Regions from separate parts of the Halomonas sp. DP4Y7-1 genome, predicted to be linked through region 2. Evidence: predicted binding sites of a transcription regulator. Region 2 holds the regulator's gene; the other holds the start of a gene.
What was found. The regulator PhoB, encoded in region 2, activates phosphate uptake and scavenging genes when phosphate is short. The targets are predictions, from matches to a motif close to TGTCATANNNNTGTCANA.
Positions count from the first base shown of each region.

Region 1: phnC (phosphonate ABC transporter ATP-binding protein) is a predicted target of PhoB. The motif match lies at 4,013-4,030, and genes of this name have one in related genera.

Region 1 covers NZ_JAHVKS010000009.1:76,604-82,159, forward strand. Annotated here, with positions in the region: gene rapA (RNA polymerase-associated protein RapA) at 1-1,620, opposite strand, end outside; gene KUV72_RS16185 (TlpA family protein disulfide reductase) at 1,913-2,722, opposite strand; gene KUV72_RS16190 (hypothetical protein) at 2,874-3,140, shown strand; gene KUV72_RS16195 (hypothetical protein) at 3,145-3,582, opposite strand; gene phnC (phosphonate ABC transporter ATP-binding protein) at 4,094-4,948, shown strand; gene phnD (phosphonate ABC transporter substrate-binding protein) at 5,040-5,556, shown strand, end outside.
Region 2 covers NZ_JAHVKS010000003.1:183,358-188,913, forward strand. Annotated here, with positions in the region: gene KUV72_RS07235 (chorismate--pyruvate lyase family protein) at 152-736, shown strand; gene ubiA (4-hydroxybenzoate octaprenyltransferase) at 971-1,864, shown strand; gene phoB (phosphate regulon transcriptional regulator PhoB) at 1,976-2,665, shown strand; gene phoR (phosphate regulon sensor histidine kinase PhoR) at 2,755-4,068, shown strand; gene KUV72_RS07255 (YnfA family protein) at 4,127-4,462, opposite strand; gene cysZ (sulfate transporter CysZ) at 4,491-5,219, opposite strand; gene phoU (phosphate signaling complex protein PhoU) at 5,355-5,556, opposite strand, start outside.

The DNA.
Region 1 (5,556 bases), on a different contig from region 2:
GGACAGCCCCTGCGCGGTTTCGCGATCATGGGCAATCACCAGCACCTTGTCATCGCCCATCTCGGTCAGGCGTTCCAGCAGCCAGGTCACGCGTGGGTCGAACTGCCACCAGGGCTCTGCGTTGAGCGGATCCTCGCTCAGTGCGCTGTACATGCCATCCAGGTAGATCATCACGTCGGGATGATCGAGCCCGGTCTCGATCAGCAGCTCGTCCAGATAGTCTTCATCGCGGCCAAGGCGGCGCAGCACGCGACGGTAGGAGGACGGCAGCTCAAGCTTATCCACGTGCAGGCGGCGCTCGGGGAATCCACCCACATGGCGGCGGCTGTTGCGGAACATCACCCGCCCCGTGCCGTGCCGGTCGAGCAGTTGGTTACGTAGCTGGGCGCTCGCCAGCTCGCGCTGTTCGCTGCTGCTTTCGGGGTTGGATAGCGTCGCCAGCAGGGCCTGGCTGTCGCTGTCATCGGCGACGGCCCCGATCGCGTCGCGGGCACTGGCATCCAGGGCGTGCTCCGAGCTGCCGGCAAGTGCGTCGATGGCTTGGGCCACGGCGACATAGCCTTGTTCTTCGGCGCGGAAGGCGTCGAGATCGGAATAGCGGTCACGGTCCAACAGCCGGAGGCGTGCGAAGTGACTGGCCAGTCCCATTTGCTCCGGAGTAGCGGTCAGCAGCAGCACGCCCTCGGTGGCATCGGCCAGACGCTCGACGCAGGCGTAGCCCGGGCCGACCTCCGGCTCGCTCCCCTCGTCCTGTTGTTCCTGGTCATGCCACTCAAGGTGATGTGCTTCGTCGACGATCAACAGGTCCCACTGGCAGGCTTCCGCCTGGCTCTGGCGGTGAGGGTTGGCAAACAGCCAATCCTGACTTGCCAGCACCAGCTGGCCAGCATCGAAGGGATTGCTGTCACCGTGGGCCTGGCTCTGCTGTTCGTCGAGCAGGGTCACCGATAGCGAGAAGCGGCGCAGCAGCTCCACCAGCCACTGATGGGTCAGGCTCGCCGGCACCAGGATCAGCGCGCGCTCGACCCGGCCAGTCAGCAGTAGGCGGTGCAGAATCAGCCCAGCCTCGATGGTCTTGCCCAGCCCCACCTCATCGGCCAGCAGCACGCGTGGCGCCTGGCGGGAGGAGATCTCGTCGGCAATGTAGAGCTGATGCGGAATCAGGTCGATGCGCGGCCCGGCCAGGCCGAGTGCCGGATTCTGCTCCACCCGGTGGTGGTGGTGCAGGGTACGAAAACGCAGGTCGAACCAGTCGTTGCGATCGACCTGGCCGGTCAGCAGGCGGTCACGGGCCTGGTCGAACTGCATGCTGTCGGCCAGACGGGCCTCCGGCAGTTCGCACAGCTCGCCAGCGTCGTCCTCGCCGATGTAGACGATCAGTCCATCGATTTCCTTGGTATCGTCCACCGTCATCTGCCAGCCCTCGGCAGACTGGATGCGGTCGCCGCTGCCGAAGGCGACGCGGGTCAAGGGCGCGAGACGGGTACTGTAGGTGCGGGTTTCCTGGCTGGCGCCGAAGAGCACGGTGACGCTGCGCGCGTCGCAATTCAGGATGGTGCCCAGGCCGAGTTCGGCCTCGCCGTCGCTGATCCAGCGCTGGCCGGGAGAGAAGTCGCTCATGATGCCTCGGGAGATGCGTCGTTACGGTTCGTGGTCGCGGGCCGGGCCCGCCGCCGACAGGGCGCGGTATCTTACAGCAATCTTCAGTCTGGCTTAAGCGCGATTGTCGCGCCGGGGATGACTTTGCAGAGTCGTCGCAGGCCGATACCGCGACGCGGGGGAGCAAAGCGGCGATGTTGCAGGCGACGTGAAGAAGGCGACAGGAGATGGGCGGGCCGAGGCGGGGTGGCCGCCTCGGTCCTGAGACTGCGGGTGCGTTTCACCTGCAGTATAAGAAGAGCGTGGCAGCTGCTCAGCGATTCAGCCAGTCATCCAGCAGGGGCAGCGTCAGCTCCCCCACATGGCGTTCGAGGAGCTTGCCATCGGCACTGAACAGCAGGGTCGTCGGCAGGCCAGGGGACTGGCTTGCGGCCAGCAGCTGTTGACGCGGGTCGAGCAGCGCGTAGCGGAAGTCGAGGTCGGCCTGATCCAGATAGCGGGTGACCTGAAGGAGCGGCTCGCCCTGATTGGCCATGATCACGGTGACATCATCGCGCTGATCGATCTCGGCCAGCAGCGGCATCTCCCGCCGGCATGGGGGGCACCAGGTCGCCCATAGGTTGATGATCATGGGCTTGCCGGCAGCGTCGCCCGTCAGCGTACGCAAGGCGATAGGCGCTCCGTCGACATCTTCCAGGGTCAGCTCTGGCACCTGCTGCGGAGCAGGGCTGGCGGACAGCGGGGCCCAGCTGACCAGCGCCAGCCAGCCAAGTGTCGCCAGCAGGGTCAGGCCTTGGGCGCCCAGCAGGGCGGCCATACGATCACGCAGCGCCCACAGGGTCCAGAGGGCCGCGGCAGCCAGCCCCCACACGGCACTATACCCAGGCAGCCACAGGCTCACGATATCGAGCCAGTCGTCCCGATACGCCTCCCAGTGCATCACCACATGTCCGAGACGAGCACCGAGCAACCAGGCCAGCATCAGGCCGTTGAACCAGCGACCATGGCGGCGGCGCGGAAGCCCCAGCAGAAAGGCGCTGGCCGCGAGCAGCAGTAGGGTGATGGCGAGTGCGTAGAGCCGGGGCAGGCTCACTAGCACCGGACCAATGGCGATGGCATCCATGGCGGGGAAGGCTCCGTTGATCAACGCGAGGGCACGAAAAGTCGATAGCGAGCAGGTACACTGGGCGAACCCGATTCGGCAAGGCTACTGCGCTCGTCGGGCGCTGTCATCTAGCGTCAGGCCGCCAGTCCCTCATTTATCAGGATGCGTGATGCCCTCACCCAAGACCTTCGACCCTCTGCGCGCGCTGGCCATCAGTAGTCAGGCGCTGGGTTTCATCATGATCTTCGTGCTCGGCTCGACCCTGGAGTCACCGCGGCCGTGGCAAGGCCTGACGTTGCTGCTCATGCTGGTTGTGGCGCTGGCTGTGGCCGTGGCGCGACGCTATCGCAATAATCGGGTGCAGAAGCAGCGTGATGAGCGCCGCAAACGCCTGTTGCAGGACGATGACGAGGCGCTGGATGAGGGTTTCGACTGACGGATCACCGGCGCGGAGTATCGCGCTGGGTGCGGGCTAAGGTGACATGCCGGCACGCGCTGGGGTCGATGGCGGTCAGCCTCAGCCAATGGCCTTCCGGAAGCCGGCACAGCACGACTCGGAAGGCGCATTGAGGCGAGGCGCTGTCGGGCGCATCCCAGCTTCTCACCCACCCGCAGGCGTCTCCGCATTGCTCCAGGCGCTGGCGCAGCTTGGGAAAGTCCGCTGCACTGACCTCCAGGTTGATGGTGCGCGGTGGGGTCGGCGTCGTGCTGGCAAGCAGCATCAGCACGTGAGTCGTGTCCCCACCGCCTAACTCCAGCGTGACGCCTGTGGCGCTTACCACCAATGGCCGCAGTTCCAGCACCTGTTCGAAGAAACGATGCATGGTGGCCAGGTCGGTGACTTCCAGCGCGCTGGGTTCCAGGCTCAGATGCTGCATAGGCTGTCTCGCATAGGGACGTTACCTTTTACAGGGACGTTACCTTTCACAGGGACGTTACCTGTCACAGGGACGTTACCTTTCACAGGGACGCTGCCTCTTTCAGGTGCGCTGTCTGTCAGTCTGGTCGCGGTTGCCAGAACTTTCCCTTTGAACCTGCCAATCATGCCCATGGCCTGGCGCTATCCCGGGTATCCCTTGCTCCTGTCAGGCCACCTTCGGCGGGTATCCGATCGCCTGAACAGCACGCCAGCTCATCGCTGCACCGCCGTGAGTCGTCGCCTCAAGCGAACACGGACAGCGCTCGAGCGGAATATGGCTGGGCGGTGGCATTTGCGTTACAGCACAGTGACGCCAATATTTAATGTCCTGTTTTTTAAAATAATTGTCTGAAAAGGCCTGGGCTGACGTCGATGCGTCCGGGTGAATTTGTCACATCAATGACATTGTCTAGACAACATGCCTTAACCTGCCGCCTGCAGACTGATGCCATTCCAAGAGGAGAGGCATCATGTCCATCCCCACCATCGTCGTCGAGCGACTCAACAAGACGTTCGGCCATCGCCAAGTGCTCGAGGACGTCAGTTTCGAGATCACCCCAGGCGACATCGTTGCCCTGATCGGTCCCTCCGGTTCCGGCAAGTCGACATTGATGCGCCACCTGGTCGGATTGACCTGCTGTAACCGACATACCGGCGGTCGGGTGAGCCTGCTGGGCCGCGAGGTACAGGCCAGTGGCCGGATCAAGCGTGCCAGTCGTGGCCAGCGCTGCCGTGTTGGCTACATCTTCCAGCAGTTCAACCTGGTCAATCGCCTGAGTGTGCTGACCAATGTGCTGATCGGGCAGCTGGGGCGCATGCCTCGCCTGCGCGCGCTCAGCGGGCGCTTCAGTCAGGAAGAGAAGCAGCGGGCCCTCGAGTGCCTCGCCCGGGTCGGCCTGGAGGGCATGGCCTATCAGCGCGCCAATACGCTCTCCGGTGGCCAGCAGCAGCGCGTGGCGATCGCGCGGGTATTGATGCAGGACGCCGACGTGATTCTCGCCGACGAGCCCATTGCATCGCTGGATCCGCGAAGTGCCCGTGAAGTGATGGAGATTCTTCAGCGAATTCATGCCGAGGACGGTCGTACGGTCGTCATCACCCTGCATCAAGTCGACATCGCCCGGCGTTACTGTCATCGCGCCATCGCGCTCAAGGATGGTCGGCTGTACTTCGACGGCAAGACCTCTGAGCTGACCGATGCGCGCCTCAGCACCCTGTACGAAAACGCCGGGCTCGATGAGCTTCGTTCCGGCGCCCAGCCCGACTTGCCATCGCCGACCCGAGAGCCGGCCCATGCCCAGCCCGCGGTGGCGGCGCATGTCTAGTTCGGACGGCTGACGGCAATCCAACGCGATACCGACAACGACTGCATCACCTCTTATCTAGAACACCCCCTGCACCCCCCAGGAGATACCCATGCTTTTTGCTAATGTTCGCCGCCTGTCGCTGCCGCTGATGGCAGGTCTTGGTCTTGCTGCCGTCACTCAGCTGGCGGCCGCCGATACCCTCAAGTTCGGCATTATCTCCACCGAAGCGAGCCAGAACCTGGCACCGCTGTGGGACCCCTTCCTCGAGGACATGTCCGAGCAGGTAGGGATGGAGGTCGAGCCGTTCTTCGCCACTGACTACGCTGCGGTTATCCAGGCCATGCGATTTGGCCAGATTGACCTGGCCTGGTACGGCAACAAGGCGGCCATGGAGGCGGTGGACCGTGCAGGAGGCGAGATCTTCGCCCAGACCGTGGCCGCGGACGGCTCCCCCGGCTACTGGAGCTTGATGATCGCCCACCAGGATAGCGACCTGCATGACGTCGACGACGTGCTGTCCAATGCCTCCGATCTGGTGTTCGGCAACGGTGATCCCAATTCCACCTCCGGCTTCCTGGTACCGGGCTACTACGTCTTTGCCAAGAATGGCGTCGACGCCGCTACCG
Region 2 (5,556 bases):
TACTTCGACTCTGCCGACGACCGCACTGCGGTCATTCAAGAAACCGGAGTGCCCAGCGGGGGCTCCAGCGAGTGACTCCTGTGCACCATGGTACACTATGCGCCCATCTACCGGAGCACGACGTCCGGTGCAGCAAGGACCTCAAGGCCCCATGTCACAGCATCCTCATGTCACCCCGTCCCGTTGCCATGTCGAGCCCGAGTGCCCGCGATCGACTCCCGAGTGGCGCGACATCCCCGCATCGTCGCATGCTATCTCTGAGCGCTGGCTGGAGTGGCTGGCTTCCCGCGACTCACTGACGGAGAGACTGATGGCGGCCGCTGGCGAGGGACGCTTTCACGTGCGTCTGCTCGACCAATACCTGGGGCAGCCATGGCCGGACGAGGCCGAGGCATTGGGACTGGCGGCCGGCCAGCAGGCCTGGTTGCGCGAGGTCGCGCTGTGCGTCGACGAGGTCCCTTGGGTGGTGGCACGCTCAGTGGCACCACGGGTGAGCGATCAACAGGCGCCCTTTGCCGGCCTTGGCGAAAACTCGCTGGGCAGTTGGCTGTTTCAGCAGCCGGATCTTCGCCGCAGCCCGATCGAGATCAGCCGGATATCTCGTCCTATCCACGGATACCGCGGTATCTGGCAACGGCGCTCTCTGTTTTGCCACGGGGGCTGGGTGATGCTGGTGCAAGAGAGCTTTCTGCCCGCCATGGCCGAGGCGCTGTCACTCGACCCGTCTCCAGGCTAGACAGCGACCGCGCTGTACTGGTCACGCCCGTCTCCCCGCGCTAGGCTTGGTCCGTCATGTCGACAAGCGCTGACCAGACCTGGCAGCAAATGGTCGCTCCCGGCGACACCCATGGATGAACTGTCTCGTCTTGTTTCGACGCTCAACGCCACACCAGCGGATGCGGACACGACAGAAGCGTGCCCGCCACGATGCCTGTGACAGCGACTTTCCACTAGCCCTCGAGAGACCACGATGGACCGCTCCCTGCTGCGTCCCCCCGGACGCCTCGCCCGAATTCCCGACTTCCTGGCGCTGATGCGTCTGGATCGCCCCATCGGCACCTGGCTGCTGATGTGGCCAACACTGTGGGCGCTGTGGGTAGCGGCGGACGGCATTCCCGCCCGCGACACCCTGCTGATCTTTGTCGCTGGCGTCTACCTGATGCGAGCAGCAGGCTGTGTCGTCAACGACTATGCGGACCGCCATTTCGACGGTCACGTCAAACGTACCAAACACCGCCCTCTGGCGACTGGGCGTATCAGCGAGCAGGAAGCCAAGGTCCTGTTCGTCGGTCTGCTGACAGCGGCCTTCGTGCTGGTCTGGCTGACCAACGGCTTTACCGTATGGCTGTCGCTGATCGGCGCCGTGCTGGCCGCCAGCTATCCCTTCATGAAGCGCTACACCCACTTTCCCCAGGTGGTGCTGGGGGCGGCCTTTTCCTGGGCGATTCCCATGGCATTCGGTGCCGTGCTGGGCGAGGTACCCACGGTCGGCTGGATCCTGTTCACCGCCAATGTACTGTGGACGGTGGCCTATGACACCGAATACGCCATGGTGGACCGTGACGATGATCTCAAGATCGGCATCAAGTCGACCGCAGTGCTGTTTGGTCGCTGGGACACTCGCATCATCGCGCTGCTGCAGCTGGCAACGCTGGGCCTGCTGGCCTGGGCGGGCGCTCTGCTGAATATCGGCGGTTTCTATTGGCTGGGATGGCTGGCCATGGCGGCTACCTTTATCCACCAGCAGAGACTCATCAAGGAGCGTGATCGCGATCGCTGCTTCCAGGCCTTTCTCAACAATCACTGGTCGGGCCTGCTGCTGTTTGCCGGCCTGGCGCTGAGTCTCTATCCCGACCTGGGGTGACCCTATCGAGCTGTCGAGTGCTCGACAGGTCGGCCAATGTCATCTAAATGTCACATTGACGTGGTGTCATCTGTCACCGTTGATAGGAAGACCCTGAACAAGAGGCCCGGGATGACAGCCAAGACCGTATTGATCGTCGACGACGAAGCGCCCATCCGCGAAATGATCGCGGTGGCTCTGGAAATGGCCGACTACCGGGTCCTCGAGGCCGACAATGCCCAGGCGGCTCACGCGATTATCGTGGACGATCAGCCAGACCTGCTGCTGCTGGACTGGATGATGCCCGGAACCAGTGGCATCGAGCTGGCACGCCGCCTCAAGCGGGAAGAAACCACCGCCGAGCTGCCGATCATCCTGCTCACCGCCAAGGGTGAGGAGGACAACAAGATTCAGGGGCTTGAAGCAGGTGCAGACGACTACATCACCAAGCCGTTCTCTCCCCGGGAACTGGTCGCCCGTCTAAAAGCGGTGCTGCGACGTGCCACTCCTCGCGGCGTTGAAGACCCGGTGGAAGTCGACGGGCTCAAGCTCGATCCTGTCAGCCACCGCGTCAGCGTCGACGGCAAGTCGCTCGACATGGGGCCCACCGAATACCGCCTGCTGCAGTTTTTCATGACCCACCAGGAACGCGCCTACACCCGCGGCCAGTTGCTTGATCAGGTCTGGGGTGGCAACGTCTACGTCGAGGAACGCACCGTCGACGTGCACATTCGCCGCCTGCGAAAGGCCCTTGGCGAGCCACATCAGCAGCTGATCCAGACCGTGCGCGGCACCGGCTACCGTTTTTCGGCCAAGATGTGACGTCTTGCCTCCCTTCCACGCAGGCTTGACAGCGCCTGTACGGCTGGCGGCAGACAGGAGGACATAGGTGAACGGAGCCAGGAGCTGACGTGGGTCGACTGTGGAGACGAGAAGTCTGGCGCTTGACCCTGCTGGTCGGCATCGGCGCCCTGCTGGGCTGGCCCTTTTCCTTGACGAGTGTCGGCGTCGGAGCGGGCCTGACGCTTGGTCTCGCCTATCATCTGCGCAACCTGCACGCCATGCACGACTGGCTGACCCATCGTCCCCAGCAGGAACCTCCTACCGCCAGCGGTCTGTGGGGCGAGCTGTTTGATCGACTCTATCGCTACCAGAAGGGCCAGCGCATTACCCAACGACGCCTGCGCTCAACGCTTCAGCGTATCCAGGAGTCCTCTGAAGCGATGCGCGACAGTGTGGTCATGCTGGATCGCCATGGCGATCTCGAATGGTGGAACAGCTCTGCCGAGCGCATGCTAGGCCTGAAGCCGGCGCTGGACCGTGGTCAACATATCACCAACCTGCTGCGTGATCCGCGCTTCGTCGGCTATTTCAACGAGCGGGACTATCGTGAGCCGCTGAGCCTTCCATCGCCCATCGACGAGAACATGATCCTGCAGTTCCAGATCACCCTGTACGGTGACGATGAACGCCTGGTCATGGCGCGCGATATCACACGCCTGCATCGCCTGGAACAGATGCGCCGAGACTTTGTGGCCAACGTCTCCCATGAGCTGCGCACGCCACTGACGGTACTGACCGGCTATCTCGAGACCTACGGCGACATGGCCGACATGCTGCCCGAACGACTCGGCAAGGGGGTAGCGCAGATGCAGAATCAGACCCGTCGGATGCAGAACCTGGTCAATGATCTGCTGCTGCTGTCGCGACTGGAAAACGATCAGGGCGGCGATGACCACACGCGGCTCGACCCCACCACGCTGTTGCAGACCGTCAAGCGAGATGCACAGGCGCTGTCGGGTGGGCGCCAGCAGATCGAGGTGTCCATCGACGATCCGCGTGGGCTCAAGGGCAGTGAGAAGGAAATTCACAGTGCCATTTCCAACCTGGCCTTCAATGCCGTGCGCTATGCCGGCGATGGCGCACGTATCCAGCTACGCTGGCGGGCCTACGGTGATGGCGCCTGCCTTGAGGTGGAGGACGACGGCGACGGCATCGATCCGATGCACCTTCCGCGCCTCACCGAGCGCTTCTATCGGGTAGACAAGGGACGCAGCACGGCGACCGGTGGCACCGGACTAGGCCTCGCCATCGTCAAGCACGTGCTGCTGCGCCACGATGCGCGCCTCGACATCGACTCACATCCGGGTGAAGGCGCCACCTTCCGCTGTATCTTCCCCTCGAGCCGAGTGCAGGAGAACCGCCAGACGGCCGCCTCGCCCTGACCCCGACCAAGGGACACACCAGCCCCGCTTCAAGCCAGGCTGGCAGCACTGTGTCTTTTCAGCTCCTGGGACCCAGCAAGATAACCGCAGCGCCCGCCAGGCAAAGCGCCGCCCCCATCATGTCCCAGCGATCGGGGGGGCGCTGCTCCACCCACCACATCCAACCCAGCGATGCCGCGATATACACGCCGCCATACGCGGCAAAGGCGCGTCCAGCATAGTCAGCGTCTACCTGGCTGAGCAGCCAGGCAAACAACGCCAGGCTGAACAGACCGGGCAACAGCCACCAGGCGGCACCATCCGCCCTCCACCAGCGCCAGACCGCGAAGCAGCCGGCGATCTCGGCCATCGCCGCCAACAGGTAGATGGCCAGCCCAGGCAACCCTGTCAACATCCCGCACCGGCCAGGTGACAGATCGCCATCAGCGACGCACCACCGGCAGTTGGCGATAGTGCTGATCCCACATCAGCACAGCCCCGGCCACTGCGCCGGGAATCAGAAACAGATTGGCCAGTGGTATCCAGGTGATCAGCGTCACCAGGCCGCCAAAGCTGATACTCGGCCACCAGCGCGCCGACAGTCGCTTGCGCATATCGGGAAAACTGACCTTGTTATTGTCCATCGGATAGTCGAGATAGGTAATCGCCATGGTCCAGGCGCTGAAGGCCGCCCATAGCAGCGGTGCCACCAGATTCACCACGGGTATCCAGCTGAGGATGAACAGGCCGATCATGCGCGGCAGAATATACGCCAGCTTGAGCAGTTCACGCCCGAGTGCATCAACACCGGTCTTGAGCCAACCGCGGTCGTCGCTGGGCTCCTGCCCCGTCAGCTCGACCTCGGCACGCGCTGCCAGAAAGCCGTAGAAGGGGGCAGCAATCAGGTGGGTCACCAGGGTGAACGAAAAGAACACGATCACGATCAGGCTGACCACGAACAGGGGCCAGATCAGCCAGTCGAGCCATTCCAGCCAGCTTGGGACCATGGCCATCCAGCTGTCGAGCCAGCCACCAAACTCACCCAGCACATAGCTGAGCATGCCGGCATAGACCAGCAGATTGACCAGAATGGGAAGAAAGACGTAGCGGCGCAGTCCACGGCTATAGACCAGCCGCGTACCGCGACGAACCGCCTCAATAGCATTCAGCATGACTTCTATCCTTGGCAATGACATCAACAAGGCCATAACGACTGCGGGCCATCGTCTCGACGATGGCCCGCAGTTCAGGGTACCGGCAACGACCCTGACAGGGCCGGCCTATTGACGCCGCTTGCGGCGTTCAGGTCAAGACGAGGCGTCGTCGTCCAGCAGATCCGGGTCAATCTTGTCCGGCGAGACGTGACGGATATCCAGGCCCTTGACCAGGTAAATGACGTACTCGGCCAGGTTGTTGGCGTGGTCACCCACGCGCTCTAGGGCTCGCAGAATCCACATGATGGCGAGCACTGGCGAGATAGACCGCGCATCTTCCATCATGAAGGTCATC